3 regions of the Pseudomonas weihenstephanensis genome follow, and region 1 is predicted to be linked to each of the others. Evidence: predicted binding sites of a transcription regulator. Region 1 holds the regulator's gene; each other region holds the start of a gene.

Region 1 (10,522 bases):
GTTGCAGCCGGTACTTATTACCTTGTTGATTGCAGCGTTGATCGGGCCTATTGCACTGGGCGGCTGGTTGTTCGCGGCGGGCAGCCTGGCCCCGAAATTCAGCCGCATGAATCCTGCGGCGGGCATCAAGCGCATGTTCTCGGCCAAGGCGCTGGTCGAGCTGCTCAAGGCGTTGGCCAAGTTTTTTATCATCTTGATTGTGGCGTTGTTGGTGCTCAAGTCCGACATCGACGACTTGCAACGCATCTCCCGTGAACCCCTTGAATCGGCCGTCATCCACAGCTTGCAAGTGGTGGCGTGGAGTGCCTTGTGGATGGCTTGCGGGTTGATCCTGATTGCGGCCGTGGACGTGCCGGTGCAGTTGTGGGAAAGCCACAAGAAACTGCTGATGACCAAGCAGGAGGTGCGCGATGAGCACAAGGATCAGGAAGGTCGCCCGGAAGTTAAGCAACGAATCCGCCAGACCCAGCGCGAGATGAGTCAGCGCCGGATGATGAGCGCCATCCCGGATGCCGACGTCATCATCACCAACCCGACCCACTTTGCTGTCGCTCTGAAATACGACCCGGAGAAGGGCGCTGCGCCCATGCTGCTGGCCAAGGGCAGCGACTTTCTGGCGCTCAAGATCCGTGAAATTGGCGCCAAGCACGACATCCTGCTGCTGGAGTCGCCCGCGTTGGCGCGCTCCATCTACTACTCCACCGAGCTGGATCAGGAAATCCCCGCAGGCCTGTACTTGGCCGTGGCGCAGGTCTTGGCCTACGTCTATCAGATCCGCCAGCACCAAGCGGGCAAAGGCAAGCGGCCTGATCCTCTGAGCGATCTGCCGATCCCGCCGGATTTACGTCGCGACGAATAACGTGGCGCAGGCTGTCAGCTTTGGCAGTATCGGGTTGGCGCAAACCTGCTTAACTGAACCTTGAGCGCACCCTGGCGTTTCGTCGTTTGCAATGGAGATGCACGATGCCTATCGAGTTGACCCTCATCCCTGACGGTTCAGTCAAAACCTATGCGTTAAGCGGGTCTCACGGGTTGGCTATGGCTGAGCTGGAGGGCTTGTTTCCGTCATTTCCTGTGCTGGATGCCACCTTTGCGATTTTCTGGCTGGATCAAGCGCCCGATCAGCATGTGGTGGGTTTTAGTACCGAAGGTAAAAATTTGCTGGCGGTTATTTCATTGCCCACGGTGCCGCAAGGGTACGGGCGCGAAGACTACTACGCCGCTGTGCTGGAGCGCTGTGAAAAAGAGCGCGAGACCCTGTTGAGCTTTCTGCGTAAGTCGTTGAGTTTCGAAGGCATTAACGGGATGTGCGCGCGCAGCTTCATTCTGTGCAATCTGGTGCGTCAATTGAAGCTTGAGAGTGTGCCGGTGTGGAAAGATCGACCGCATACGCAAGACGGGCGTTGCGGCGATATTTTGATTGGGGGTCGAGGTTCGAAGGGTTATGAGCCTAATCGCAAGATCGATGTGGTGTTTGGCGTTAGCAGCAGCGCCTGCCTGGTGATTGATTTGGGTGAGTGGCGCTGGAACTGAGCGGTTTAGGCCTGCGTAACGCCCCAGCCCTCACCCAGAGGGCTGGGGAGTGGGTTTTCGAATCTGATGTGGCCATTTGCCAAAGTTGGAAGGGTTCTTGCAAAGGCAGGCTTCACGGCGCATATGGCGTCAAAAGTTTGCTAAAGGTTTCTTGCAATGTCATTGGATCGTTCTCAGTTAATCAACACCGCACGCAACGGTCTGGCCGGTCTGGGTCAGGGGCAGTTGGGTGTGCCGCTGTTGTTGCTGGTAATGCTGGCAATGATGATGTTGCCGATCCCCGCGTTCCTGCTGGACGTGTTCTTTACCTTCAATATTGCGCTGTCGATTGTGGTGTTGCTGGTCTGTGTGTACGCCTTGCGCCCACTGGATTTCGCGGTGTTCCCGACCATTTTGCTGGTCGCCACGCTAATGCGTCTGGCGCTCAACGTGGCTTCGACGCGGGTGGTGATGCTTCACGGTCAAGAAGGTCACGGCGCCGCCGGTAAGGTGATTCAGGCGTTCGGTGAGGTGGTGATCGGCGGCAACTACGTGGTCGGTATCGTGGTGTTCGCGATTTTGATGATCATCAACTTCGTGGTGGTGACCAAGGGGGCCGGGCGTATCTCCGAGGTGAGCGCACGTTTCACCCTCGATGCCATGCCCGGCAAGCAGATGGCGATCGACGCCGACCTTAACGCCGGTTTGATCGACCAGAACCAGGCCAAGTCGCGCCGTCAGGAAGTCGCCCAAGAGGCTGAGTTCTACGGTTCGATGGACGGTGCCAGCAAATTTGTACGCGGTGATGCCATCGCCGGTCTGTTGATTCTGTTTATCAACCTGATCGGTGGCATGGCCGTGGGCATGTTCCAGCACGGCATGACGTTCGGCGAAGCGGGCAAGGTGTATGCCTTGCTGACGATCGGTGACGGTTTGGTGGCGCAATTGCCTTCCCTGCTGCTGTCCACCGCGGCCGCGATCATGGTGACCCGTGCCTCTGGCTCCGAAGAGATGGGCAAGCAAATCAGCCGCCAGATGTTTGCATCGCCCAAGGCGCTGGCAGTCTCGGCCGGTTTGATGGGGGTGATGGGCGCCGTGCCGGGCATGCCGCACTTCGCCTTCCTGAGTTTGGCCGCCGTCGCGGGCGGCGCTGCCTACTTAATGTGGAAGAAGCAAAACGTGGTCAAGACCCAGGCCCTGCAAGAAGTGCAGCGCCAACAGGAGCTGCTGCCTTCACCGGCCCGCGCACAAGACACCAAAGAGCTGGGTTGGGATGACGTGACCCCCATCGACATGATCGGCCTGGAAGTGGGCTATCGCTTGATCCCGCTGGTGGACCGCAATCAAGGCGGGCAATTGCTGGCGCGGATCAAGGGCGTGCGTAAAAAGCTGTCTCAGGACTTGGGCTTTTTGATGCCCACCGTGCACATTCGCGACAACCTCGATCTGGCGCCCAGCGCCTATCGCCTGACCCTGATGGGAGTGATTCTGGCCGAGGCCGAGATTTACCCGGACCGCGAGCTGGCGATCAACCCGGGGCAGGTGTTCGGCACCCTCAACGGGATTACCGCCAAAGACCCGGCCTTTGGCCTGGAAGCGGTGTGGATCGAGGTCAGCCAGCGCAGTCAGGCGCAATCATTGGGCTACACCGTGGTGGACGCCAGCACCGTGGTCGCCACGCACCTGAACCAAATTTTGTACAAGCACTCCCATGAGCTGATCGGGCATGAAGAAGTGCAGCAGTTGATGCAGTTGCTGGCCAAGGCCTCGCCAAAACTGGCTGAAGAGTTGGTGCCGGGTGTGTTGACCCTGTCGCAACTGCTCAAGGTCTTGCAGGCCCTGCTGGCTGAACAGGTGCCCGTACGCGACATTCGTAGTATTGCCGAAGCCGTCGCGAACAATGCGCACAAGAGTCAAGATACCGCCGCTTTGGTGGCCGCCGTGCGGGTTGGTTTGTCCCGCGCCATCGTCCAAAGCATTGTAGGCGTTGAGTCTGAGCTGCCAGTTATCACGCTGGAGCCAAGGTTGGAACAGATATTGCTCAATAGTCTGCAAAAGGCAGGACAAGGTCAGGAAGAGGGCGTTCTGCTGGAGCCAAGCATGGCTGAAAAGTTGCAGCGTTCCTTGATCGATGCCGCCCAACGCCAAGAGATGCAAGGCAACCCGGTGATCCTGTTGGTCGCCGGTCCGATACGCGCGATGCTTTCGCGGTTCGGCCGCCTGGCCGTGCCCAACCTGCATGTGCTGGCGTACCAGGAAATCCCTGACAACAAGCAAGTCACCATCGTTGCGACAGTAGGCCCGAACGGCTGAGGTTTGGTTTATGCAAGTGAAGCGTTTTTTCGCCGCCGATATGCGTCAGGCCATGAAACTGGTTCGTGATGAGCTGGGGGCTGATGCCGCCATTATTGGTAACCGCCGCATTGCCGGTGGTGTTGAGTTGACCGCCGCGCTGGACTACAAGTTGTCCGCGCTGGCACCGCGTGTGCCTAACGTTGAGCTTGAAGAAGAGCTGCGCAAGACCCAGTCGCGGATCGTTTCGGCCCAGGCTGAACTGAGCCTGCGCGGTGAAGGCGAGACTGACGTGAGCCGGCAGTTGTTTGCCGGGTTGCCGCTGACCGCCGCCGAGCCGTTGATCGAGCCAACCTTTGATGAACCGCCACGTCCGGCTGCGCCCGCCGCGCCGAGCATGGACCAGCGTGCCTTCGACACCATGCGCTTTGAGCTCAATGGTTTGCGCGAACTGCTGGAAGTGCAGTTGGGCTCGTTGGCATGGAACCAGCTGCAAGGCAGCAAACCGGCGCAAGCCAACCTGTGGCGTCGTTTGCAGCGCATTGGCTTGTCGGGTCCGCTGTCGCGCGATTTGCTGGAGCAAGTCGCCGAGATCGAAGAGCCGCGCCAGGCGTGGCGCATGTTGTTGGCGTACCTGGCCCGCATGATCGCAACCCCGGAAATCGAGCCGCTCGAAGAGGGCGGCGTGATTGCGATGGTCGGCCCGGCGGGCATGGGTAAAACCACCACGCTGGCCAAGTTGGCCGCGCGTTACGTGCTCAAGTACGGCGCGCAGAACATTGCGCTGGTGAGCATGGACAGCTTTCGCATTGGTGCTCAGGAGCAACTCAAAACCCTGGGCCGCATCCTCAATGTGCCGGTCACGCATGTAGCGCCGGGTCAGTCATTGGGCCAAACCCTTGAGCCACTGTTGCGCAAACGCGTAGTACTGGTTGACACGGCGGGCCTGCAAGCCAGCGATCCGGCCCTGCGCCTGCAACTTGAAAGCCTGGCTGGGCGCGGCATCAAAGCCAAAAATTACCTGGTCTTGGCCACCACCAGTCAGAAACAAGTGCTGACGGCGGCTTACCACAGCTATAAACGTTGCGGGCTTGCCGGTTGCATCCTGACCAAACTGGATGAAACCGCAAGCCTTGGCGAAGTATTGAGTCTGGCCATCAGTCACGAGCTGCCAGTGGCCTATCTCACGGACGGTCCGCGTATTCCCGATGACCTCCATCTGCCGCGTCGTCACCAATTGGTGAGCCGTGCGGTCAGTGTACAAATGCAGGAAGAACCCAGCGAAGAGGCCATGGCCGATATGTTCGCTGATATCTACCACAGCCCCTCCAAACGGGTTGGCTGAGGTAGTGACGATTACGTTGCAATGTACCTACATTGATGGTCTGCACAGTCCTGTTCCCGTTGAGGAACCCGCAGCCAGCGTATGTAGCCGCGTCTAAGTAAGACAAGGTAAAGAAAGATCATGGGCAGCATGCATCCCGTACAGGTGATCGCAGTGACCGGCGGCAAGGGTGGCGTCGGTAAAACTAACGTTTCAGTCAACTTGTCGCTGGCGCTTGCCGAGTTGGGCAGGCGCGTGATGTTGCTGGACGCTGACCTGGGGTTGGCGAACGTCGACGTTCTGTTGGGCCTGACGCCCAAATACACCCTGGCCGATGTGGTCGAGGGGCGGTGTGAGCTGCGCGAAGTATTGCTGCAAGGCCCTGGCGGGATTCGAATCGTGCCAGCGGCCTCGGGCACTCAAAGCATGGTTCACCTGAGCGCGGCGCAACACGCGGGCCTGATTCAGGCGTTCAGCGAAATTGGCGACAACCTTGATGTGCTGGTGATCGACACGGCCGCGGGTATCGGCGAATCGGTGGTGAGTTTTGTGCGCGCCGCCCAGGAAGTGCTGCTGGTGGTGTGCGACGAACCCACCTCGATCACCGACGCCTACGCGCTGATCAAACTGCTGAACCGTGATTACGGCATGAACCGTTTCCGGGTGCTGGCCAACATGGCCCAAAGCCCGCAAGAGGGGCGCAACCTGTTCGCCAAATTGACCAAAGTCACGGACCGCTTTTTGGACGTCGCCCTGCAATACGTAGGCGCTGTGCCGTACGACGAATGCGTGCGCAAAGCGGTGCAAAAACAGCGTGCCGTTTACGAAGCCTTCCCGCGTTCAAAATGCGCACTGGCGTTCAAGGCCATTGCACAAAAAGTTGACACCTGGCCTTTGCCAGCTAATCCACGTGGGCACCTGGAGTTCTTTGTTGAGCGCCTGGTGCAGCAAACCAGTGCGGGAACGGCCCAATGACAGCCAGCGGCTATCGCATGTACAGCAAGTCGTCGCGTGACAGCCAATATGAGCTGATCGAACGTTACGCGCCTTTGGTTAAACGCATCGCGTATCACCTGCTGGCGCGATTGCCCGCCAGCGTGCAGGTAGAAGACTTGATCCAGGCCGGGATGATCGGCCTGCTTGAAGTCTCGACCAAATACGATGCGAGCAAAGGGGCGAGTTTCGAAACCTACGCGGGTATTCGTATCCGTGGCGCGATGCTGGATGAAGTGCGAAAAGGCGACTGGGCTCCCCGCTCGGTGCACCGCAACACACGTATGGTCAGCGACGCCATTCGGGCAATTGAAGCAAAAACCGGTTGTGACGCTAAAGATCACGAAGTTGCGGCCGAACTCAATTTAAGCCTGGATGATTATTACGCCATTTTGAATGACACCTTGGGCAGCCGGCTCTTCAGCTTTGACGACCTGTTACAGGATGGCGAGCATGAAGGGCTGCACGAGGACGGCGCCAGTGCGCACCTTGAGCCATCGCGAGACCTGGAAGACGAGCGCTTTCAGGCCGCGTTGGCCGAGGCGATTGCGAACTTGCCCGAACGTGAGCGATTGGTGTTGGCGCTGTACTACGACGAAGAGCTCAACCTCAAGGAAATCGGTGAGGTGCTGGGCGTCAGTGAGTCGCGCGTCAGTCAGTTGCACAGCCAGTGCGCCGCGCGGTTACGCGGGCGACTGGCCGAGTGGCGAGCGCGCTGATTTCTGTAGCAGCTTAATTACTGTAGGAGCGAGCGTGCGCGTGATGCGGGCGATGGGTGTTGAGGGATACACCGCATCGTTTTTATCGCGCGCACGCTCGCTCCTACAGGTTCATGGCGTGTAACACAAACCGAATTGATTGAATGGCGCGTTCAGGTGCTGAGCGCGTTTTAAGACTGCTTGGAGGTCGAATTGGACAAGAATATGAAAATCCTCATCGTTGATGATTTTTCAACGATGCGGCGGATCATTAAAAACCTGCTGCGTGACTTAGGGTTCACTAACACCGTGGAAGCCGATGACGGCATCACGGCGATTCCGATCCTGAACACCGGCAGCATCGACTTTCTGGTCACTGACTGGAACATGCCGGGCATGACTGGCATCGACCTGTTGCGCCACGTGCGCGCGGACGAAAAGCTTAGAAGCCTGCCTGTGTTGATGGTGACCGCAGAAGCCAAGCGCGAGCAAATCATCGAAGCCGCCCAGGCGGGGGTTAACGGCTACGTCGTTAAGCCGTTCACGGCGTTGGCTCTCAAAGAGAAGATCGAAAAGATCTTTGAGCGTATCGGCCACTAATGGGGTCGTCACGGGGGCGCTATGGAGCATAAAGAATCTACACAGGGCGATTTTGAATTGACCCTGAAAAAACATGCCCGCGAGTTGGTCGACAGCCTTGAAAAAGGTCAGTTTGGCGATGCGGTGCAACTGATTCACGAATTGAACCAGACCCGCGATCGTGGCTTGTATCGAGAAGTCGGCAAGCTGACGCGTGAGTTGCACAGTGCGATTGTCAATTTCCATATCGACCCGCACATGCCACAAGCCGAAGAAGTGTCGCAGATCACGGATGCGACCGAACGTTTGTCGTATGTTGTGCGCTTAACGGAAGCTGCGGCCAACCGCACCATGGACCTGGTGGAAAACAGTACGCCACTGGTCAATGGCCTGGGGGCAGAAGCCAAAGCCCTGAGCGCAGATTGGGGGCGCTTTATGCGTCGCGAAATCGGTGCTGAGGAGTTTCGTGAGCTGGCCCGTCGGGTTGACGGTTTTCTGACGCGCAGCGAAGAAGAAAGCCATAGGGTCGCCGCCAACCTCAATGACATTTTGCTGGCCCAGGATTACCAGGACCTCACCGGTCAGGTGATCAAGCGGGTCACGCAGCTGGTGACAGAAGTTGAAAGCAATCTGCTCAAACTGGTGCTGATGGCCAGTCAGGTTGACCGTTTTGCGGGGATCGAACATGACCGCGAAGCACTGCGGGCAGAAAATAATCCGCAAAAAAACCTGGCCCAGGGTGAAGGTCCGCAGATTCATGCCGATAAGCGTGATGACGTCGTGTCCGGTCAGGACGATGTAGACGATTTGCTTTCAAGTCTTGGATTTTAAGGAGCACGTACATGAGCTTCGGCGCCGATGAAGAAATCCTTCAGGATTTCCTGGTTGAAGCCGGCGAAATTCTAGAGCAGTTATCCGAACAATTGGTTGAGCTGGAAAGCCGACCGGATGATGCGGACCTGCTCAATGCAATTTTTCGCGGTTTTCACACTGTAAAAGGGGGCGCCGGCTTCCTCCAGCTCAACGAGCTGGTGGAGTGCTGTCACATCGCCGAGAATGTGTTCGACATCCTGCGTAAGGGTGAACGTCACGTCGACTCGGAGCTGATGGACGTGATCCTGGAAGCGCTCGACGCGGTCAACGGCATGTTCAGCGAAGTGCGCGAACGTGCACCGGTCACCGCCGCCACGCCTGAGTTGCTGGCGGCATTGGCCCGTCTGGCTGAACCTGCCGCTGCCGTGGTCGCCGCGCCTGAACCTGAGCCGGTGGTGCAAGCCGCTGTGACCGCCGACGGTGGTGATATCACGGATAACGAATTCGAGCTGTTGCTGGACTCGCTCAATGCGGGCAAGGCCGCGGCCGATGCACCCGCCGCCAGCGAAGACATCAGCGATGCCGAGTTCGAATCGTTGCTCGATCAGTTGCATGGCAAAGGCAGCTTTGCGCCCGACGCCGTTGCGTCTGCGCCCGCCGCAGAGCCTGCTGCTGCGGCGCCGGCCAGCAATGAAATCACTGATGACGAATTTGAAGCGTTGCTCGATCAGTTGCACGGCAAGGGATCGTTCAGTGCCCAAGCACTAGAGGCGCCTGCCGCCGAGCCTGACGCTGCGGCCAAACCCGCCAGCCCGGATCACATCACCGATCACGAGTTCGAATCACTGCTCGATGAGTTGCACGGCAAGGGCCAGTTCTCTGAAGTGGCGACGCCAGCCGTTGCGGCTAAACCGGCCCCGGCCCCGGCAGCTGCGGTAGCCAAAAAGCCTGAACCCGCACGCCCTGTGGCACCTGCGCGTGCCCAGGCTGCGCACCCGGACAAACCGGCGGCCTCTGAAGCTGAAACCACGGTGCGGGTCGATACCGCGCGCCTGGACGACATCATGAACATGGTCGGCGAGTTGGTGCTGGTGCGTAACCGTTTGGTGCGCCTGGGCCTCAACAGCAATGACGAAGCCATGTCCAAGGCTGTGTCCAACCTTGATGTGGTGACCGCTGACCTGCAAACCGCGGTGATGAAGACCCGGATGCAGCCGATCAAAAAAGTCTTCGGTCGCTTCCCGCGACTGGTACGTGACTTGGCGCGTCAGCTGAAAAAAGAAATCAACCTGGAGCTGGTGGGCGAAGAAACCGACCTGGACAAAAACCTGGTCGAGGCCCTGGCCGATCCGCTGGTCCACTTGGTGCGTAACGCGGTCGATCATGGCTGCGAAACCCCTGAAGAACGCGAAGCGGCTGGCAAGGCCCGTTGCGGCAAGGTGATCCTGTCTGCCGAGCAGGAAGGCGACCACATTTTGCTGTCCATCTCCGATGACGGCAAAGGGATGGACGCGAACGTGTTGCGCGCCATCGCCGTGAAAAAAGGCTTGATGGACAAGGACGCCGCTGACCGTTTGAGCGAGTCCGACTGCTACAACCTGATTTTCGCGCCGGGGTTCTCGACCAAAACCGAGATTTCCGATGTGTCGGGCCGAGGCGTGGGCATGGACGTGGTGAAAACCAAAATCGCCCAGCTCAATGGCTCGCTGAACATTTACTCGACCTTGGGCCAAGGCTCGAAGATCGTGATCAAAGTACCGCTGACGCTGGCAATCATGCCGACCCTGATGGTGATGCTGGGCAATCAAGCCTTCGCGTTCCCGTTGGTCAGCGTCAACGAGATTTTCCACCTCGACCTGTCACGCACCAATGTGGTTGACGGGCAGGAAGTGGTGATCGTGCGCGATAAAGCGCTGCCGTTGTTCTACCTCAAGCGCTGGTTGGTGGCCTCGGCCGCCCATGAAGAGCAGCGCGAAGGGCATGTGGTGATTCTTTCGGTGGGCACCCAGCGCATCGGCTTTGTGGTCGATCAGTTGGTCGGTCAGGAAGAAGTGGTCATCAAACCGTTGGGCAAAATGCTCCAGGGCACGCCTGGCATGTCGGGTGCCACCATTACCGGTGATGGCCGTATTGCCTTGATTCTGGATGTGCCGAGCATGCTCAAACGCTACGCCGCACGGCGTATTTGAATCTGGTGGAGCGGGGCGCTAGCGTCTCGCGCCGCCTAACGGAGTGTTTATGGTAGTCAAGGTCCTGGTGGTGGATGATTCGGGTTTTTTCCGCCGCCGCGTCTCGGAAATTCTGTCGGCTG
Region 2 (10,522 bases), on a different contig from region 1:
AATCAGCAGCACATGCCCAAACTGGCCTTTGTGAGCGTCTGGCGCACGCGCAGGCAGGCGCGCCAGTGTCTCTGCGCGCAGGACATGAGGTTCGGGTAACAGGTGTTTGGTCTGCGGCATACGTGTCGGGCTCCGATGTCTGGCAGAATTATACGCATCTCAGCTCCGGTTTCCCTTGCCTCATGCCTGCTAATACTGTCGACCTTCCCGTTCTCGCTCAATCCATCAAGGAATGGGGGCGCGAGCTGGGCTTTCAACAAGTCGCCATTGCTGGCCTCGACCTGGGAGAACACGAGCAACATCTCGAACGCTGGCTCGCGGCGGGCTACCACGGCGAAATGGAATACATGGGCGCCCATGGCAGCAAACGTTCGCATCCTGAAGAGCTGGTACCCGGCACGTTGCGCGTGGTCTCGCTGCGCATGGACTACCTGCCCGGCGACACGCACATGGCGCAACTCCTGGCACAACCCGAAAAAGCCTACGTGTCGCGTTATGCGCTGGGCCGCGATTATCACAAGCTGATCCGCAAACGCGTGCAGCAACTGGCTGACCGTATTCAGGCCGAGATCGGCCCGTTTGGGTTCCGGGCGTTTGTCGACAGCGCTCCGGTGCTGGAAAAGGCCATCGCGCAAAAGGCAGGTTTAGGCTGGATCGGCAAGAACACCTTAGTCCTCAATCGCAAAGCAGGCAGTTACTTCTTTTTGAGCGAACTGTTTGTCGACTTGCCGCTACCCGAAGACCCGTCCCATGACACCGAGCACTGCGGGCGTTGCACCGCGTGCCTGGATATTTGCCCGACCAATGCCTTCGTGGGGCCCTATGTGCTGGATGCGCGACGCTGTATTTCGTACCTGACCATCGAGCTTAAAAGTGCGATCCCGGTGGAACTGCGCTCAATGATCGGCAATCGGGTGTTTGGCTGCGATGACTGCCAGATCGTGTGCCCGTGGAACCGTTTTGCCCGCACCACGGGCGAAGGCGACTTCAAACCACGGCACAATCTGGACAACGCCGAGCTGGCCGAACTGTTTATGTGGGACGAAGACACGTTCCTGAGCAGTACCGAAGGGTCGCCGTTGCGTCGAGCGGGCTATGAGCGCTGGTTACGTAACCTGGCCGTGGGCCTGGGCAATGCCCCGTCGAGCATTCCGGTGCTGGAAGCGCTAAAAGCACGACGTGAGTACCCCTCAGAGCTGGTGCAGGAACATGTGGCATGGGCGCTTGAGCAGCATGCTCAGCGAGTATCCGGGTAAGCCGCCTACCCTCACCCCAACCCTCTCCCAGAGGGTGAGGGGGCTGATTGACGGTGCTCTTGAAGCCACACACGGTCAGTTCCTTCTCCCTCCGGGAGAGGGCTAGGGTGAGGGGCTTTTAATGCTCGTCGTTGTAGACAAACTTGGGCATTTCCCAATTAAAGCGAATGGCCAGCAAGCGCAGCAGCAGGCCACCGAACAACGTCACGAAAATCGCCTGATCGTTGGGCATGCCCAGGTAGGTACACAGCAAAAAACACCACGCGGCCGCAAACGAGACACTGGCGTACAGCTCACGGCGAAAGATCAACGGAATGTCGTTACAGAAGATATCGCGCAGGATACCGCCGAACACGCCGGTGATCACCCCACTGACCGAGGCGACGAGCATGCCCTGGCCCATTTCCAGCGCGGTCATGCAGCCAATCAGGGTGAACGCCACCAAGCCCAGCGCATCGAGCACCAAAAACAGCGAGCGCAAATGGCGCATCAAAGGGGCGATAAAGATCGTCACCAATGCTGCAAATGTCGTGAGCACCAGGTATTCCGGGTGTTTGACCCACGTCAGCGGGTAATGCCCCAGCAGCATGTCGCGCACCGAACCCCCGCCCAGCGCCGTGACGCACGCAATCAGCACCACACCAAACCAGTCCATGCCCCGACGCCCGGCAGACAGCGCCCCGGTCATGGCTTCCGCAGTAATGGCAACTAAATAGAGCATCAGCAACATGGCGGCGATCCTTGCAATAAGGCGCGCAGTCTACTCAGTTGGCGCGAGCACCAAAAGGGGGCGGCAAAGAACGTTGGCACCGACCCCGTAGCCACTCACGAAGGCTACGTCCGGTTGCGAAGCAATCGTAAAATCTGAGTGCAGGGCGCGCCTGATACACCCGGATGCCTGACTTTACGACGACTGCGTCGCCGAACGCAGCCTTCGGCAGCCGCTACGACAGTGCGCTGACATCATCAAAACTTGATGAAATGCTTGCGGTAGTGCTGCAACTCGGCAATCGACTCACGGATATCGTCCAGTGCCAGGTGCGTGCCTTTTTTCACCAGGCTGTCGCGCACTTCAGGTGCCCAGCGGGCGACCAGTTCTTTAAGCGTCGAAACGTCGAGGTTGCGGTAGTGGAAGTAGCTTTCGAGGGCTTTCATGTGGGTGTACAGGAAGCGACGGTCCTGGCAGATGCTGTTACCGCAGATGGGGGATTTGCCTTTTGGCACCCATTGTTCCAGAAAGGCAAGGGTCTGCGCCTCGGCCTCGGCCATGCTAGTGGTGCTGTCTTTGACACGCTGGGTCAGGCCGCTGCCGCCGTGAGTGCGGGTGTTCCACTCGTCCATGCGCGCCAGTACGGCGTCGCTGTGGTGAATGGCAATGACCGGACCTTCAGCCAGGGTGTTGAGGTTGCTGTCGGTGACGATGGTGGCCATTTCAATAATGACGTCGTTATCTGGGTCCAGACCGGTCATTTCCAGGTCGATCCAAATCAAATTCTGTGGGTTTTGCATAGAAGGCTCCTGGGCTTAGTCGCGCAGTTTAGCTTAGGCGTGCAGCCCTCGTGCTAAACTCGCCAGCGTTTTACCTTCCTTATCGTTTTATCAACACGGAACACCCATGGCCAAACGCCAGCTCAACCGTCGCCAAAACTGGCGCATCGAAAAGATTCAGGGCGAGCGCGCTGCCCGCGCCGCCAAACGCGAATCCAGTGCCGTCGAAGCGCTCGAAGGGGGCGATCTGGGCCCTGAGCAACTCGGGCTGGTGATCGCGCACTTCGGTGTGCAGGTCGAAGTCGAAGCCCAAGAAGGTGAGCTCAAAGGTCAGATGTTCCGGTGCCATTTGCGCGCCAACCTGCCAGCGCTGGTCACCGGTGACACTGTTGTTTGGCGCGCGGGCAATCAGGGTATCGGCGTTATCGTCGCCCAACTGCCACGCAAAACCGAACTGTGTCGCCCAGACAGCCGCGGCCAGCTCAAGCCGGTGGCCGCTAACGTCGACATGATCGTGATTGTGTTCGCGCCCATGCCCGAGCCGCATGCCAACCTGATCGACCGCTACCTGGTCGCCGCCGAGCACGCGGGCATCCGCCCGTTACTGTTGCTCAACAAGGCCGACCTGATCGACGACCAAAACGCTCCCGCGCTGAACGCACTGCTGGGGGTTTATCGTCAGCTGGGCTATCCCGTGCTGGAAGTGTCAGCCCATCACGGCGACGGCATGCAACAGTTGCAAGCCCAGCTGGACGGTCATATCAGCGTGTTTGTGGGTCAGTCGGGCGTCGGTAAATCGTCGCTGGTCAACAGCTTGCTGCCAGAGGTCAACCTGCGCGTCGGGCCGCTGTCCGAAGTCTCCGGTCAGGGCACGCACACCACGACCACGGCGCGACTGTTCCACTTCCCGGGTGGCGGCGATCTGATCGACTCCCCCGGTATTCGCGAGTTTGGCCTGGGCCACGTGAGCCGGGCCGATGTTGAGGCGGGCTTTATCGAGTTCAACGACTTGATCGGCCGCTGCCGCTTCCGCGACTGCAAGCACGACCGCGAGCCGGGCTGTGCCTTGTTGATGGCACTGGCAGATGGCCGCGTGCAGCAACAGCGCATGAACAGCTACCGCTCGATCATTGCCAGCTTGCCTGAGTCGAGTTACTGAAAGCCCCCTCACCCACTCCTCTCCCAAAGGCAGAGGAGTGGGTGAGGGCAAGCAGCGTTAAGGCTTCGGCGCCTCTGGCGCTTTGTCGTCGAACAGGTTCAGCTTCTCCCGTTCTTCGTGCATCGCCGGGGGGATTTGATCCGCAGGCAGTGTGATCGGATCAATCGGGGTGGTCGGCGTTTCGGGCTTGGCCAGTTCAGAGCCTTGTTCACCTTCGATGGCGCGCTGCGCCTTTTTCGTCAGCACCACGATGTCGATGCGGCGGTTGACCGGGTTCAGCGGGTTGACCTTGTCAAACAGCACCGAAGACGCATAGCCCACAATCCGCGCCACCTGGTCTTGCGGATAACTGCCCGCCACCAGTGCACGACGCGCCGCGTTCGCGCGGTTGGCCGACAACTCCCAGTTACCAAACGCCGCATCGCTGGTGTACGGCGTGGCATCGGTGTGGCCGCTGATGCTGACTTTGTTCGGCACCGCTTTGATCGTGTCGGCCATGGCCAGCAAAATATCTTCGAAGTAAGGCTTGAGGCGCGCACTGCCGACGTCAAACATCGGGCGATTTTCAGCGTCCATGATCTGGATACGCAGGCCGTCCGGGGTGATTTCGAACAACAATTGATCTTTGAATTTGCGCAGCTGCGGGTTTTCTTCGACCTTGTTCTGCAACTCCTGAAGCAGCAGTTCAAGGCGTTCTTTCTCGACCTGCTCAGCCATGCCTTCCACTTGATCGGTGTCGACCGTGATCTTGTCCGGTTGCGGCTGCATTTTTTGTTCAGGGTTGAGGGTGTTGTCCGGCGCCATCGTCGGCGTGCCGCCCAAATCGATGATGTACGGCGTGCCACTTTCCGAAAACCCGATCGGGTCTTTGAAGTAGCCGGCAATGGCGATTTTCTGTTCCGGGGTCGCGGTGGACATCAGCCACAACACCAGAAAGAACGCCATCATCGCCGTCGCAAAGTCAGCGAAGGCGATTTTCCAGGCACCACCGTGGTGGCCCGCTGCGAAGCGCTTGACGCGCTTGATGATGATTGGCTGATTGTTTTCCATGGATCAGCGACCGCGAACCACTTGTTCCAGCTCGGCAAAGCTTGGACGGTGCTTGGGGTACAGCACTTTACGGCCAAACTCGACGGCCAGCGAAGGCGGCATGCCGGAGGCCGACGCCACCAGCGAAGCTTTAATCGACTCGTACACGTTGAGTTCTTCTTTGGCATCGTGGGCCAACGAGGTGGCCAGCGGACCGAAGAAGCCGTATGCGGCCAAAATACCGAAGAATGTACCCACCAGGGCGGCACCTACGTGGACACCGATCATGGCCTGGTCACCGTCGCCCAGCGACGCCATCGTCACCACGATCCCCAATACCGCCGCCACAATACCGAAACCCGGCATGCCGTCAGCGATGCCGGTCACGGCGTGCGAGGGATGCTCCAGCTCTTCTTTGAGGCTGAACAGCTCCATGTCGAACAAGCCTTCCAGCTCGTGGGGCGCCATGTTGCCCGACGACATGATGCGCAAGTAGTCGCAGACGAAGGCCGTCATCCGGTCATCTTTGAGCACAGCAGGGTATTTGGCGAAGATCGGGCTGGCGGCCGCGTCTTCAATGTCGCCTTCGATGGCCATCATGCCTTCGCGACGACTCTTGTTAAGAATCTCGTAAACAAGGCCCAACACTTCCAGGTAGAAGGTGTGGGTGAACCGCGAGCCGAACATGCCCAGTGATTTTTTGATCACGTGCATGGTCATGTAGCCGGGGTTGGCTTGCAGGAAGGCACCAAACGCCGCCCCGCCGATAATCAAGACCTCGAACGGCTGAATCAGCGCCCCGATCTTGCCGTGGGAAAGCACGTATCCGCCGAGCACGCTCGCGAACACGACAATGATGCCGATAATTTTAGCCATAGGAATTCAGGTACTTCTGCGTCGGGTTCAAGGTCATATTCGAGAGTTAAAAAACTCTTCTTCTCCTTATCGGCAAAACTGCGCCAGACTATAGGCCATAAAGGCGAAAAGCCAGTTGGGCCCACTCCGGGCGTGTAAACAATGGATGATGACCACTCTCCCATCATGGCTAATGAAACCAGCAGCTCGACCCCAATCCCTTCTACCCTCGATGCGTGGGTTAAGCAGCTCGACGCCGTTCGCCTGCCCATCCCGCTCGACAGTCATGAGCGCGTTTGCAAGGCGATCAACGACAATCGCCGCTCGTTACGCGACATTGCCGAGCTTATGCAAGACAGTCCGGCGCTCGCGCTGAGCCTGATCCGCGACGCCAATCACCACACTCACGGCAGCTTGAGCGAGCCGGCCGAAAGCCTCGAAGTGGCGATTAATCGTTTGGGACTGGCGCGCACTCAAGAAATGCTTGAGCGCTTGCCCGCCTTGCCGTGGGAAGAAATCCCTCAACCATTCCGCCAAATTCAACTGATCAGCCAGCACGCCGCGCAACAAGCCAGCGGCCTGTTTGGTAATCGGCTGGCGCGCCTGTGGCAAGAAATCTACTGGGGCAGCCTGCTGTTTCTCTCACCGTTGTGGGCGATGGCGCTGACGCACCCCGAGCAACTTGAAGAGTGGGAGCTGCGGGTCATTCACAAAGGCGAATGCGCAAGCAAGGTCGAACTGAAACTGTTCGGCGTTCGCCTGTTTGAAATTTGCCGCGCGCTGGCCCAGCTGTGGCGGCTGCCCGAGTGGGTGTTGCAGGGCTATGCGGTGATTACTGACGAACAGCGCACGCTGGTCAAAGTGCTGCACATCGCCCGCGACAACCATCATCGCCTGCGCCAGCAACAACGACTGGACGCCGACCCGGCACTGCGCCGCTGGCTGAATCAACCGTCGAATACCGTGCTGCTGGCCAATGGCCTGGCACTTTCGGCGCAACAAGCCTGGGACACGCCGCACAATTTGCGCTGGCAGTACCTGACCAGCCTGTACCTGCAAATACCGATTGAAGAACTGCAACAGCAGGTTCACCAAAACGCAGCCAGCAGTGCGCGCTATCACTCGATGCCAGACCTGTGGCACCCGGCCGAATCGCTGTTGTGGCCTTGGGAAATGCGCCGCGTACACCGCGGTTTGTTACCGGCGCCTCCGCCCTCCGCCGATTCACTGGTGGTGTGGCGTAAACAGTGTGGGCAATTGCTCGCCGAGCCGAGCACCTTCACCAACTCAATGCACCTGACCACCTGCGCCCGCGATGCGCTGACGGCCTGCGGCATGCGGCGGGTGCTGCTGTTGATGGCCGATAAAACCTCGACCACCCTGTCTGTGCACCAGATTGCCGGCCTGCCCAAAGCGGCCTTCGACTTAAGCCTGCCGATCAAAAACAGTGCGGTACTGCAACGCCTGATGACGCAACCGGCACAATTTCGTCTGACGCCTGAGAACAATGCACAGATTTCGGCGGTCTTACCCAACAGCCTGCGCAGCCTGTTTCCCGGCGAGCACTTGTTGTTGCGCTCGATCAGTAACAATGGCCGCGTGGTGATGCTGATACTGGCCGACCAGGGCGGCGGGCCGTTTTCAGAAACCAGCGTGCAGGCGTTTGGCAAAACCGCGCAGTGCATCGAAAAAGCCTTAAACAGCTTTACCACCCGCGGGCGTTGACGCTTGCGCTACAATTCGCCCCTTTTCGCTCTGGAGACCTCACATGCCTGACTTCTCTGGCTTGCCGCTGGTGATTGAGCCATGCGATCTGCACGCACGGCTCAACGCGCCCAACGTGATCATTGTCGACCTGACCAGCGAGGCGCGTTACGCGGCCGGGCACATCCCGGGCGCTCGCTTCGTCGACCCCAAGCGCACCCAGCTCGGCCAACCGCCAGCCCCAGGCTTACTGCCGTCGCACACTGCACTTGAAGCGCTGTTCGGTGAGTTGGAGCACACCCCGAACACGGTCTACGTGGTGTACGACGATGAAGGCGGCGGTTGGGCCGGTCGGTTCATCTGGCTGCTGGATGTGATCGGGCACAAGGCTTACCACTATGTAGACGGTGGCATTCATGCATGGATTGCTGAGGGCTACGACACCTCTACCGACGTCCCCCCCATCGCGCACCACCCGGTGACCTTGACGCTGCACGAGGAGCCAACCGCCACGCGCGAATACGTGCAAAGCCGTTTGGGCGCCGCAGACCTGGCGATTTGGGACGCGCGCAGCCCGGCCGAGTACAACGGCGAAAAGGTGCTGGCGGCCAAAGGCGGACACATTCCCGGCGCGATCAATTTTGAATGGACCGCCGGCATGGATACACGCCGCAGCCTGCGAATTCGCACGGACATGGCGCAGATCCTCGAAGATCTGGGCATCAGCAAAGACAAAGAAGTGATTACCCACTGCCAGACTCACCACCGTTCTGGCTTTACGTATCTGGTGGCCAAGGCGCTCGGTTACCCGCGCGTCAAAGGCTATGCCGGCTCCTGGGGCGAATGGGGCAACCACCCCGACACCCCCGTCGAGCTGCCCGTCAATCATTAAGGACCTGTAATGAAAAAGCGTTTGTTTCTCTTGAGTCAGTACCTGTTGCCGCATCACTTGCTCTCACGCCTGGCAGGCTGCGTCGCGGAGTGCCGTGTGCGCTGGTTCAAAAATGCCTTCACCACCTGGTTTGCCAAGCGCTATCGAGTGGACATGTCCCAGGCGCTGGTTGAAGACGTCACCGCATATGAGCACTTCAATGCCTTCTTCACCCGCGCATTGAAAGACGGCGCCCGCCCGCTGGATCAAACCCCCGGCGCCGTTTTAAGCCCCGCCGATGGCGCCGTCAGCCAGTTGGGCCCGATTGAGCACGGACGCGTGTTTCAGGCCAAAGGCCACAGCTACAGCGTGCTGGAACTGGTGGGTGGCGACCCGGCTGTTGCGGCGCAATTTATGGGCGGCGAATTTGCCACCATTTACCTGTCGCCCAAGGACTACCACCGCGTGCACATGCCGCTGGCCGGTACGTTGCGCGAAATGATCTACGTGCCGGGCCGTCTGTTTTCGGTCAACCAGACCACCGCCGAAAACGTGCCGGAACTGTTTGCCCGTAACGAACGTGCCGTGTGCATTTTTGATACCGAGCGCGGCCCGATGGCCGTGGTATTGGTGGGCGCCATGATCGTGGCATCGATTGAAACCGTATTCGCAGGTCTGGTGACACCGCCTAAGCGCGAGCTGAAAACCTTGCGTTATGACGAAGCGGCACGCGCACCCATCCACTTGGAAAAAGGGGCCGAACTGGGTCGCTTCAAACTGGGTTCGACGGCCATCGTATTGTTTGGCCCAGAACAAGTGAAATGGGCCGAAGGCCTGACAGCGGGTACGCCGGTGATGATGGGCCAGAAGCTGGGCGAATAACCGGTCGTCGCTGCCGCAGGCTGCGAGGGGTCGCGAAGCGCACCCGCTAAAAGCGAAGGGCCTTGGGCCCTTATCGCCGCCTGCGAAACGACACGTTCTGTTTAGCCCTGGCTGTTACGGTCGCGCTGACCCAACAGGTACAACACGCCATCCAGGCCCAAGGTTGAAATCGCGTGCTTGGCCGACTTCTTCACCAGTGGCTTGGCGCGGAACGCCACACCCAACCCTGCAATGGCCAGCATGGCCAAGTCATTAGCGCCATCGCCCACCGCAATGGTCTGCTCCAGGCTCAAGCCTTCCTTTTGTGCCAGTTCACGCAGCAAGTCTGCTTTGCGCTGCGCGTCAACAATCGGCTCAACCGCCACACCGGTCACCTTACCGTCTACCACGTGCAGCTCGTTGGCAAATACGTAGTCGATGCCCAACTTGGCCTGCAATTGTTTGGCGAAGTAGGTGAAGCCGCCTGACAAAATGGCGGTTTTATAGCCCAGACGTTTGAGTTCGGCGAACAGCACTTCTGCGCCTTCGGTCAAACGCAGTGACGCACCGATGGCATCCAGCACACCCACGTCCAACCCTTGAAGCAACGCCAGGCGCTCCTTGAAGCTGGCTTTGAAATCCAGCTCGCCGGCCATCGCCCGCTCGGTGATTGCAGCCACTTTGTCGCCTACGCCCGCCGCTTTTGCCAGCTCATCAATGACCTCGGCTTCGATCAGGGTCGAGTCCATGTCAAAGACCGCAAGGCGGCGATTACGCCGAAACAGGGTGTCTTCTTGCAGCGCGATGTCGATATTAAGCGCTTGCGACAAGTCGAAGAACTCGGCCCGTAGAGCCTCAAGGTCCGCCACTTCGCCGGTCACGCGCAGCTCGATGCAGCTTTTGCTCAGATGGGTGGGTGCATCCAGCGGCACGCGGCCCGAGAGGCGATCGGTCTGCTCAATGTTCAACCCGTGCTGGCTGATAACCGAGGTCACGCGCAACAGCTGTTGGGCTGTGACCTGGCGACTCATCAGCGTCACCACGTGACGCTTCTGGCTTTGCTCGTTCACCCAGCGCTGGTAATGCGCTTCGGTGATGGGGTCGAAACGCAGTTGCAGCCCTTCATTGGCGATCAAGGGTTGCAGGTCCTTCAGCACGGCCGACACCTGATCGGCTTGCTCGATCTCAACCAGATAACCCAACGACAAAACGCCATGAATGACGGCCTGGCCGATGTCGAGCATGTTCACACCATTGTTGGCCAATACACCGGTAATGGCCGCTGTGAGACCCGCACGG
Region 3 (10,522 bases), on a different contig from region 1:
GCGAACATCGTCGCCGTAAGCCAGACCGTGAGCGCGAACAAACTCGATATCAGTGATGCCCAGAAAGCCCAACATGACTTTCAAATAGTCCTCATGTGCCGAACCGGTAGGCTGGCCCACGTGCAAGCCGCCTGAGGTGGAGACCACGATGACCTTTTTGTTAGCGCAAAGCCCTTCAGGCCCGGCATCGGTGTAACGGAAGGTCTGGCCTGCCACGGCAATACGATCAATCCACGCTTTGAGCTGGGTCGGGATCGTGAAGTTGTACATCGGTGCGCCAATCACGACCGCATCGGCAGCCAAGAACTGCGCCAAGGTATCTGCGCTCAATTGTGCTTCATGCTTGTGTGCTGCATCGCGCAGTTCCGCCGGGGTGACGGCGGCCATCAGCGTAGCGGAGGAAAAGTGTTCAATCGCTTCAGCCGCCAGATCGCGGTAGCTCACTTCAATGCTCGGATCGGCGGCTTTCCAGGCGCCAACGACTTCACGGCTCAACTGACGCGACGCTGAGTTATCGCCCAAAATGCTCGAATCGATATGCAACAGTTTCATGGTGATCTCCACAAATGAGAATCGCCGCCGGGCGATCAAGTGGCAGTGATACTACCGATGAAAGCAATCGACGATAAGTCATCCATTGTGTGATAGTTCGTCCCACTTGTAGGACGGTGAGAAAACTCATGCAGGATCTTAACGATCTCTATTACTTTGCCAAGGTGGTCGAAGCCGGCGGGTTTGCCGCTGCGGGCCGGCTACTGGGTGTCCCCAAGTCACGCTTGTCGCGCCGGGTCGCCGAGCTTGAGGAACGCTTGGGCGCGCGTCTGTTACAGCGCACCACCCGCCAACTCAAACTGACAGCCGTGGGTGAACGTTACCTGCGCCACTGCCAGGCGATGCTGCTTGAAGCCGAGATGGCTGACGAGGCTGTCGCCAGCATGTCCAGCGAACCGCGCGGGCCGTTGCGGGTGTCATGTCCGGTGGGACTGGCGCATGAATTCATGCCCGAGGTCATTAGCGCGTTTTTGCGCGCCTACCCTCAGGTGCAGCTGGAAATGATCCTGCTCAATCGTCGGGTTGACCTGATCACCGAGGGCATTGACGTAGCGATGCGTGTGCGCGAGCTGGGGGACGAAGACCCATTGTTGGTCACGCGGCGCCTGCGTCAGGCGCAGACCGTCATGGTGGCAAGCCCCGAGTTTGCCCGTGAATGGCCCATCAGTACCCCGAATGACTTGAAGCAGGTCCCGGTTTTAGGTGCCCTGGAGGCTGATCGCATGGTCCACCTGCGCATGCTGGATGAACAGGGCAAGCCTTGCGACCTGGTGCTGCAAGCGCGGTTAGGCATTGATGACTTTATTGTGCGCAAAGCCTGCACCCTGTCAGGGATGGGTTTCACCGTGCTGCCCATGATGTATTGCGAGCAGGAATTGCACACAGGCCAACTGGTGCAATTGCTGCCCAAATGGTCACTGCCGGGTGGCTGGCTGCACGCGGTCTACCCGCATCGGCGCGGTGTCATGCCCGCAGTACGCGCCTGGATCGAACATCTGGTCGAATCATTTGAACGCTGTGGAGACAAGCTTCTATGAGCGCTAACACGATGAGTAAAGAAGAGGTCGCTGCGTATTGCCGCAGCCTGCCGGGCGTCAAAGAAGACATTAAGTGGGGAGGTGTTCATGTGTTCTTTGTTGACCAGAGCAAGATGTTTGCGCTGTTCAACCTGAATCAGGACGGGCTGTCTTTTAAAGTCGAAAAAGACCTGTTTCTGGGCTATGTCGACCGACCGGGCATACATCCCTCGCCGTATCTGGCGCGGGCGCACTGGATCAACATGAAAACACCCTACCCGATGGCCACCGCAGAACTGCAAGACTTACTGCGCCGTTCTCATCAGTTGGTGGTGAGTAAACTGCCGAAAAAACGTCAGATCGGCTTATTGCTCTGACGTTTTTGCGCAGTGGCCTACAGATCAATAAACGTCATTTTCAAGAACAGCACATCAATCCAGAGTGCTTGATGCGCCGCGACGATCAACCAGAACCACACTTGGTAGGCGACTTTGCGGGTTTTGTGGCGAAACACGTGTTGCGCCACACACGCTCCAGGCCATCCCCCCAACAACTCCACCCCATGCAGGACGTTCTCCGGCGTACGCCAGCGGCCTGCTCGGGCCTGCTTTTTGTCATACCCATACAAGCCGAATGCCAGCGCGCTGGCGATGACGTACCCCCATAACGGCACGCGGGTGACGCCGGTGACCAGCAGCATCACCGCGCCCCCTACCGGCAACGCGCACAGCAGGGCAAACATCACTAGCTTGAACTTCACACCACGAACCGGTCCGGTGTCATGCGCCGGCTCGCGCCCACGGGGCTGACGCTGTTTGACGGGTGTTCTCACGCAGACGCTGCCGACCAGTCAATCCAGCCAAACTGCCAGGTGGCCAATATCAGCAGGCCAAAGACAATGCGATACCAGGCAAAGGCCGCATAACTGTGACTGGAAATAAACTTCAACAAGGCACGTACGGCAATCATCGCGAAGATGAACGAGGTCACAAAGCCAATGGCAAACACCGGCAAATCATCCGGTTGAAACAGGTGACGGTACTTGTAACCGGAGTACACCGCTGCACCGACCATGGTCGGCATCGCCAGGAAAAACGAAAACTCAGTCGCAGCCTTTCGCGACAAACCAAATAACAAACCGCCAATGATGGTCGAGCCCGAACGCGACGTGCCGGGGATCATTGCCAGGCATTGGGCGAAACCGATTTTGACGGCGTCTTTCCAGGTCATGTCATCCACCGTTTCTGCGTGGATGACATGCTGGCGACGTTCGGCCCATAGCATGATGACCCCGCCGATGACCAACGCTGTGGCCACGGTGATCGGGTTGAACAGGTACTCATGAATGGTATCGGCGAAAATCACGCCCAGCACCACGGCGGGCAGCACAGCAATTATCAAGTTGACGGTAAAACGACGTGCCTGCGGCTGTGTGGGCAAGCCGGTGACGACGTCCAGAATCTTGCGTCGAAACTCCCAGACCACGGCCAGAATCGCGCCGAGCTGAATAATGATGTTGAACGCCATCGCCCGCTCACCACCAAAGTTGAGCAAGTCAGCAACGATGATTTGGTGGCCCGTACTGGAAATCGGCAAAAATTCCGTCAGGCCTTCTACTACGCCGAGTATCAACGCCTGTGCGGCAGTCCAAAGATCCATTGTTCCCCCATAAAGCCCCGCATCATGCCGAGCAGATAAGTCATTAGTGAGTGCCTGCAACCGCTGCCGCGGGGTGGGTTACAGCCGTGGATTTTCGCCAGCGCGATGTGAAAAAAGTGTCAGAAATCAAGAAACATACAGGTTTTGCGATTTCGGCCGAGATCCTATCAGACACACCCGACTTTCGCTGCTATGACATTAGACCCAAGTCGCATGGGCCACACCCGCCAAGCGTGCTTGGATGCTAGTCAGTGTCGACTACAAGAAGAAAAACAAGGAGTGACCGTTTTATGAATACCTTACGCAGGTTGTCCATCAGCCGTCGTTTGTGGCTGATTTTGATCGTGGCCATGGCCATGCTGCTGGCGTTGGGTTTGTTGATGCTCAAACAGATCCATGACGATCTTTATCAGGGCAAAGTCCAGAAAACCCAGCATGTCGTCCAGACTGCCAGCGGCATTCTCAATTACTACCATGGGCTGGAAACGGCAGGTTCCTTGAGCCGCGAAGCCGCACAACAGCAGGCGTTGAGCGTGATCAGCCAGTTGCGCTACGACCACGATGACTACTTCTGGATCAATGACCTGCGCCCCTACATGGTCATGCACCCCACCAACCCCAAACTGGATGGCAAAGACCTCTCGGCAATCAAAGACCCGGACGGCTTTGCGATATTCAGCGAAATGGCGTCGCTGGCCAAAGCCAAAGGCGCGGGCATGGTCGATTACCGCTGGCCAAAACCCGGCTCTGACGCCCCGGTGCAAAAAACATCCTATGTCCAACTGTTCGAGCCGTGGGGGTGGGTCATGGGGTCGGGGGTGTACATCGATGACATGCAGGCCGAGTTTTGGGGACAAGTCTGGAAAGCCTGCTGGGCCGGGCTTGGCATCGCGTTGATCATGGCCGCACTGGTGACAATGATTGCGCGCAGTATCGTGCGTCCGCTGCAAGACGCCGTGCAGGCCATGGCCAACATCGCCAGTGGCGAAAGCGACCTGACCCGCAGCCTGGACACCCACGGGCAGGACGAAGTCACCGAACTGGCGCATCATTTCAATGCGTTTGCCGCCAAGTTGCGCAATGTGGTCAGTCACCTGCAATCCACGGCCACAGCACTGGACCAGTCCTCCACTGAGCTAGGCAACGATGCCAATGATGCTCAACATCGATGCCAGCAACAGGCGCTGCAAATGGATCAAGTGGCGACGGCGATCAACGAAGTCACCTACGCCGTGCAGGATGTGGCCAAAAACGCTGAGCACGCAGCCAGCGAAATGCGCGGTGCCCAGGAGCAGGCCGAGCAAGGCCAGCACAACATTGACAGCAGCCTGCAACAGATCGGCGACTTGTCCGGCACCATCAACCAGGCCGTCGAGGTGATTCGCACCCTGGCCTCGCAAAGCAGTGACATCAGTACGGTGCTGGAGGTGATCCGTTCGATCGCCGAGCAAACCAACCTGCTGGCACTCAATGCGGCCATTGAAGCGGCCCGTGCAGGTGAGCAAGGTCGCGGTTTTGCCGTGGTGGCGGACGAAGTCCGGTTGCTGGCCCAACGCACGCAAAAGTCCACTGCAGACATTCAGACCATGATCGAGGGGCTGCAAAAACACTCCGAAGCGGCGGTCAATGTCATCGCCAGCAGCAGCCGCGCATCACAGTCAACCATCGAGCAAGCGACGTTGGCCGGGCAAAGCCTGAGCAGTATTGGTCAGGCCTTGAATAATTTGAATGGTCTGAACGCCTCGATTGCCAGTGCCACCTTGCAACAGGCGCATGTGGTCGAAGACATCAACCAAAACGTGACCCAGGCCGCTGGCTTGTCGCAAAGCACGGCACAGGCGGCCGAGCAATCGAGCGCTGCCAGTGTTCATCTCAAGGCGTTGAGTGTGCAGTTGAACAATCTGTTACGTCAGTTCAAGGTCTGACGTGCGCCGCGGCGCAGACCTGCTCTGCGCCGCAGTGGTGATCGATCAAGCGATCACAATGTCCGCGCCGCCAAGATGGGCCAGGCCCACGCCCACCAACGTGACCGAGCTGTCACCAAAACTCAGTACAGTGTCGGCGCCCGATGCGCGGGCATGTGCCCGGTAATCGGCGTTGTAACCGCCCTCCACGCCCAAAAACACCAATGTGTCGTTGCCTTGATAGCCCTTGAGCGTGTCGTGCCCGAAATCACCGGTGAACACGAAGGTGTTACGACCTCCCGCCGCCTCTAGCAGGTCATCCCCCGCCCCACCAATGAACACATGCTGGCCCAGCGTACCGATCAAATGATCATTGCCTCCCTGCCCGATCAGCCAGTCACCCTTGAGCTGGGCCTTGAGCGTACTGTCAGCGGTGCTGGCAGTGACTGAGTGGGTGTAATCGCTGCGGCTATTGCCTGTCCACAACCCATCGTCAGCCACCCGGTGCGTGACCGACTGGCGGATGCCCAGCCAATTGGGCTCCTCGCTTACCAGCATGCTGATGTCATGGGTCAATGTAATTGCGCCGTGAGCGTCGCGCACATACACCGTGCCCTGCCCGTCATTTACCACATCGACCTTGCTTAAAGACGTTTGCAACTCCAGCGTATTGATACCTTTTCCCCCCACAATGATGTTGTAACCGCCACTGTCACGGAACGTGTCGTTGCCATCACGCCCTTCAAGGAAGTCATTACCGCGCCCCCCTTGAATCAAGTCATTGCCATCGCTGCCAATAATCAACGTGGTGCCGGTGTGCGTTTGAGCATTGCGATTGAGGTCTTGCACCCAGGTGGTTGCCCGGGCCGGATCGGACAGGTTGGCGACGACGATGGTCGAATCCTTGTACGTCAGGTCGTAGAACGCCGAATCGAGGATACGGTTCATGCCGCTTTCGTAGCCACTGGGCAAGTGCGTGACCCACGTCGACACATTGACGATAGAAAACGGCATCACATTCCACAGGGTTGACGCGTAATGGTCGTTGAAGCTCACGATGTTGTTGGTCGCCGACGGCTGATGCGCGTCATGAACGCCCAATGACGACAGGCTGAAATCAGAACCGTCGAGCGCTCGAAACACCGGGTCGTTCTCGTAACCAATGTTCAACACGTTGTGCGTGTTATCACTTTGGGTCGGTGACGCAAACGCCACGTAGCGCGCGTCCTGATAAAAGCCTGACCAACGATCAGTACTCAGGTCGGCCAGGCTGTTGACCGCCAACCCGCCCAGGCTATGGCCGCTGACTAAAATGTCCTTGCCACTTAAACCATGAGCCGCGGCAAAGGCTGCTACGTTGCCCAGCAGCGCGTTAAACGCGTTGCCCGTGTAGTTTTTGGCGTAATCGGCAGGGCCGATCGCCGCCAGCAGGTCGCTGATGGCATCGCCAATAGAATCGGTAATCAACGATTCTCGTGGGCCACTGGTGCCACGAAAACCGATGCCGATTGAAGTTAAATGCCCATCAGCTGTGTATTTGCCCAGAATTTCTACCTGAGCGGTGTCGTAGCCTTTCTTTTCGCCGAAGAAGGTGCCGCGCTGGTCGACCTTTCCCGCGTAGCCCAGTTGCTCGGCGCTGATCGGTGTCCAGCCGGCTTTCTCGACCGCTTCACGCGCCAGCTTTTCGGAGTCCGGGTTCCACGGGATGCCAGGTACCACCCCTTGCGCGTCCACGCCACCCAACACCGCCTTGACCAGCGTGGCAGGCAAGCCGGTGCCCATACCGTTTTTCTGATAACCGACTGCAAACCCGTTATCGATGTTGTGATAGCTGTACAACGTGATTGCCAAAGCATCTTTGAACAGCGCCGCCGAAGCCTCTGTTCCCACATCCTTGTAGTCAAAAACAGCCATGGTGTTGCACGCCTCAGGGTAGAAACTAATGAGCGTTCAAAGGCTGAACAAACGCCTCATCGACACGCGCAAGGTCTTGTTCGCGCAAGGTGCCCGCATAGAAATGCAGCTTGGTCCACGCCAATAAGTAGTCATAACGGGTTTGCGCTAGATCACGTCGCGTGCTGTAAAGCTGCTGCTCGGCATTCAATGCGTCCAGGTTGACTCGCTCACCGCCCAAAATGCTTTGCCGAGTGGAGACCACTAACGCCTCGGCCGAAGTCAGGGCTTTTTGATAAGCGCGCAGTTTGCTGACCCCCGACTGACAGGCATTGAATTGACGGCGCAGTTCGATCAGCGTTTCGCGGGTTTTACCTTCCAGCTCGTACTCGACTTGAGACAAATTGCTGCTGGCCTGGCGCACCGAGGCCGAGACCCCGCCGCCCGCATACAGCGGCAGGTTGATTTCAATCCCAATGGTGTTGGTGTCATAACGCTGGTTGTAGGTGTTGCCGCTTTCCGACTCCATCTTGCGCACACTGGCATAGGCGTTGAGCTTAGGCAGATGGCCGGCGCGGTTGCGCTCGACTTCATAACGCGCCACTTCCAGCGCTTCACGTTGCGAGGCTAACGCCGGGTTATTGGCCAGCGCCAAGTCGTGCCAGGTCGAGAAATTGGCAGGTTCAAGGGCGAAGGTGCCGAAGTTATGGGCCAGCGGCGTGAGTTGATCAATGTCGATCAGCGGCTGGCCAATCAGCGCACCCAGTTCGCGCAACGCCGCATCTTGCTCATCGCGGGCCTGAATTTCCTCGGCGGTGGCCAATTCATAGCGCGATTCGGCTTCAAGAATGTCCGTACGCGTGCCCTCGCCTTGGCGAAACAGGTGCTCGTTCTGCTGCCATTGTTGCTCGTAGGCTTTTTTCTTGGCTTGTGCGTTGTCGATTTGATCCTGCGCAAACAACGCCTGCGTGTAATGCGTCAGTACCCGCACCAGCAGTTCCTGACTTTTACTGCGAAAATTCTCATCGGCAAACAGCGATTGCGCCACACCCTTGCGGTAATTGGCGTAAGCCTCGTAGTCAATCAAGGGCTGTTGCAGCATGAACGTCGAACCGTAGCTGCTGTAGTTGCGGTCTTCGTGGCGGTTGCCGTTTTCATTCAGATAGGTGGCTTTAGAGTTGTTGCGCCCCTTGTTGTAGTTGTACGACAACTTGGGTAGCAGGCCAGCACGGCCGATGATGCGGTTTTCCTGGCCTGCCTCACGCTCCTTGATTGCCCCCAGAAACTCAGGGTCATTGCGTAATGCCTGTTCGTACACCTGAAACGGTCCCATCGCCTGTGCGCTAACGGCGATCCCCGCCCATAGCACCAACCCCAGGTACATCTTTGAAGCTGCTTTCATACGTCGCAATTTCCTATCGCTCAGTCAACGCAGAACCTGCGCGATCCAACAGTGGTTTGAACAGGTAGTTGAGCAGCGAGCGCTCGCCCGTGCGCACAAACATCTCAGCTGGCATGCCGGGTTTGATCACCAGGCCATTGAGTTTCTCCAGTGCCTGGTCACTCACCGAACTGCGCAGCACGTAGTACGGCATGCCGGTTTTTTCATCGAGCAACTGGTCGGCGGACACCAGACTGACTTGCCCGGATACGCGCGGGGTGCTGCTTTGGTTGAAGGCGGTGAACAGAATGTCCACCGGCAACTGATCACCGACCTTGTCCACGAGGTTCACGGGCAAGCGGCCTTCCACTTCCAGTCGTGTGCCCTGCGGCACGATCTCTAGCAGGGTTTCACCGGCCCGAATCACCGCGCCTTCGGTGTGCACACCCAGATTGACGGCAATGCCGTCGGCGGGTGCATTAATCGCACTGTGCTGGAGGTCAAAGTCGGCGGAGGCCAGTTGCTGCTCAAGGGTCAGGCTTTTGAGTTGTGCATCAGCCAACTGACTGCGCACCTCTTTTTGGTATTCATCAACGTGCTGCGCTAATTTAAGGCGCGATTCGAGAATCCCTTGCTCTATGCGACCGCTTTCACCGGCGTTTTGCGCCACATCCTGCTGTACCTGCGACAGTTGGCGCTCGTACTCCATCAACCGGTTACGCGGGATGTAGCCGTTTTCAGCCAAAGGACGAAGATTGATCAACTGTTGGCGCAAGGAATCGGCCTGAGCGCCCAAATCGCCGCGCGCTCGGCGCATACCGGCCAATTGTTGGGTCGCGCCCTCGATACTGGCTTTAAGCCCGGATTGCTCACGGGCAAACGCCTCTCGACGGCTGCTGAACAGTTGCTGCTGACCTTCCAGTACCAATGCCAGTCGCGGGTCAGGGTTAGCGCTCAACTCGGGCGGAAAACTCACTCGCTGCAAGTTGTCGCGCTCACTCTGCCAACGCGCCGTGCTGGCCCAAGCCATGCGGTACTGCGCACGCAACGATTGAACATCAGCGTCGATCTGGGTTTGATCGAGTTGAAACAGCGGCTCGCCCTGGCGCACCACCTGCCCTTCACGCACCAGAATTTGGCTCACAACGCCAGCCCCCAGCGATTGCACCGCCTTACGCTTGCCTGACACCACCACGGTGCCTTGAACCGGAATACCTTCATCCAGCGGCGCAAGGCTGGCCCATGCGAAGAAACTGCCTGCGCCGACAATGGTCAGGATCCAGCCCATGCGCACGTAAAATCCGGCGCCTCGTTCACAAGCCTTGGGTAATTTTTGATCATTCATGATAGGAGCGTCCTTGCTCATGCGCCTGTGCTCTGGGTCTGTGCCTGATGCGGGCGATTGATACTGACTGCCGAGCCATGTTGTTGCTGGACATTGGCCAGCGCTTTGAGGACCTCCGCGCTGGGGCCGAACACCTGAGTTCGCCCCTCATTAAGCACCAGCAATTTGTCAGCCTGAGCCAACGATGAAGACCGATGGGTGACCAGCACCACGCTGCTGCCATGCGCCTTGAGTTGCGCAATGGCATTGGTCAACGCCGCATCACCCACCGCATCCAGATTGGAATTGGGCTCATCCAGCACCACCAGGCGCGGGCTGCCATAGAGCGCCCGCGCCAACGCCACGCGCTGCTTTTGCCCGCCCGACAAACCGCTGCCGTTGTCCCCCAGCACCGTGTCGTAACCCTGCGCCAGGCGCAAAATCATCTCGTGAACACCGGCTTGCTGAGCGGCGGCCACCACATGCTGCGGGTCTGGATCGCGAAAGCGCGCAATGTTTTCGGCGATAGAGCCACTGAACAGTTCGATGTCCTGAGGCAAATAGCCAATGTAGGGCCCCAACTGGTCGCGGTTCCACTGATGAATATCGGCACCGTCAAGGCGCACTGTGCCCGCCAGAGTGGGCCATACGCCTACCAACACCCGCGCCAGCGTTGACTTGCCCGAGCCCGATGCACCCAATACGCCCAACACTTCGCCTGCATTGAGGCTAAAACTGACCTGGTGCAGTGTCGGCACGGGGATGCCCGGTGGCGCCGCACTGACCTGCTCCA

What was found. Region 1 encodes FliA, which starts transcription of late flagellar genes. Its sites were predicted from a motif close to CTAAAGTTTNNNNNNNNNNNGCCGNTAA; they were not measured.
Positions count from the first base shown of each region.
Region 2: motA (flagellar motor stator protein MotA) is a predicted target of FliA. The motif match lies at 5,875-5,902, and genes of this name have one in related genera.
Region 3: GYN01_RS20835 (methyl-accepting chemotaxis protein) is a predicted target of FliA. The motif match lies at 3,363-3,390, and genes of this name have one in related genera.

Region 1 covers NZ_JAAEBV010000009.1:55,183-65,704, reverse strand. The annotation lists gene flhB (flagellar biosynthesis protein FlhB) at 1-859, shown strand, start outside; gene GYN01_RS21225 (hypothetical protein) at 964-1,533, shown strand; gene flhA (flagellar biosynthesis protein FlhA) at 1,696-3,825, shown strand; gene flhF (flagellar biosynthesis GTPase FlhF) at 3,836-5,149, shown strand; gene fleN (flagellar synthesis regulator FleN) at 5,270-6,103, shown strand; gene fliA (RNA polymerase sigma factor FliA) at 6,100-6,840, shown strand; gene GYN01_RS21200 (chemotaxis response regulator CheY) at 7,045-7,419, shown strand; gene GYN01_RS21195 (protein phosphatase CheZ) at 7,441-8,229, shown strand; gene GYN01_RS21190 (chemotaxis protein CheA) at 8,241-10,400, shown strand; gene GYN01_RS21185 (protein-glutamate methylesterase/protein-glutamine glutaminase) at 10,450-10,522, shown strand, end outside.
Region 2 covers NZ_JAAEBV010000004.1:181,256-191,777, forward strand. The annotation lists gene GYN01_RS14445 (NAD(P)H-hydrate dehydratase) at 1-120, opposite strand, end outside; gene queG (tRNA epoxyqueuosine(34) reductase QueG) at 183-1,256, shown strand; gene GYN01_RS14455 (trimeric intracellular cation channel family protein) at 1,375-1,986, opposite strand; gene orn (oligoribonuclease) at 2,223-2,765, opposite strand; gene rsgA (small ribosomal subunit biogenesis GTPase RsgA) at 2,872-3,903, shown strand; gene motB (flagellar motor protein MotB) at 3,961-4,953, opposite strand; gene motA (flagellar motor stator protein MotA) at 4,957-5,808, opposite strand; gene GYN01_RS14480 (HDOD domain-containing protein) at 5,974-7,512, shown strand; gene GYN01_RS14485 (rhodanese-like domain-containing protein) at 7,556-8,383, shown strand; gene asd (archaetidylserine decarboxylase) at 8,393-9,244, shown strand; gene serB (phosphoserine phosphatase SerB) at 9,346-10,522, opposite strand, start outside.
Region 3 covers NZ_JAAEBV010000008.1:135,916-146,437, reverse strand. The annotation lists gene GYN01_RS20860 (FMN-dependent NADH-azoreductase) at 1-552, opposite strand, end outside; gene GYN01_RS20855 (LysR substrate-binding domain-containing protein) at 681-1,589, shown strand; gene GYN01_RS20850 (MmcQ/YjbR family DNA-binding protein) at 1,586-1,945, shown strand; gene GYN01_RS20845 (DUF1294 domain-containing protein) at 1,963-2,310, opposite strand; gene GYN01_RS20840 (undecaprenyl-diphosphate phosphatase) at 2,397-3,227, opposite strand; gene GYN01_RS20835 (methyl-accepting chemotaxis protein) at 3,518-5,152, shown strand; gene GYN01_RS20830 (polyurethane esterase) at 5,198-7,045, opposite strand; gene GYN01_RS20825 (TolC family outer membrane protein) at 7,071-8,408, opposite strand; gene GYN01_RS20820 (HlyD family type I secretion periplasmic adaptor subunit) at 8,440-9,750, opposite strand; gene GYN01_RS20815 (type I secretion system permease/ATPase) at 9,768-10,522, opposite strand, start outside.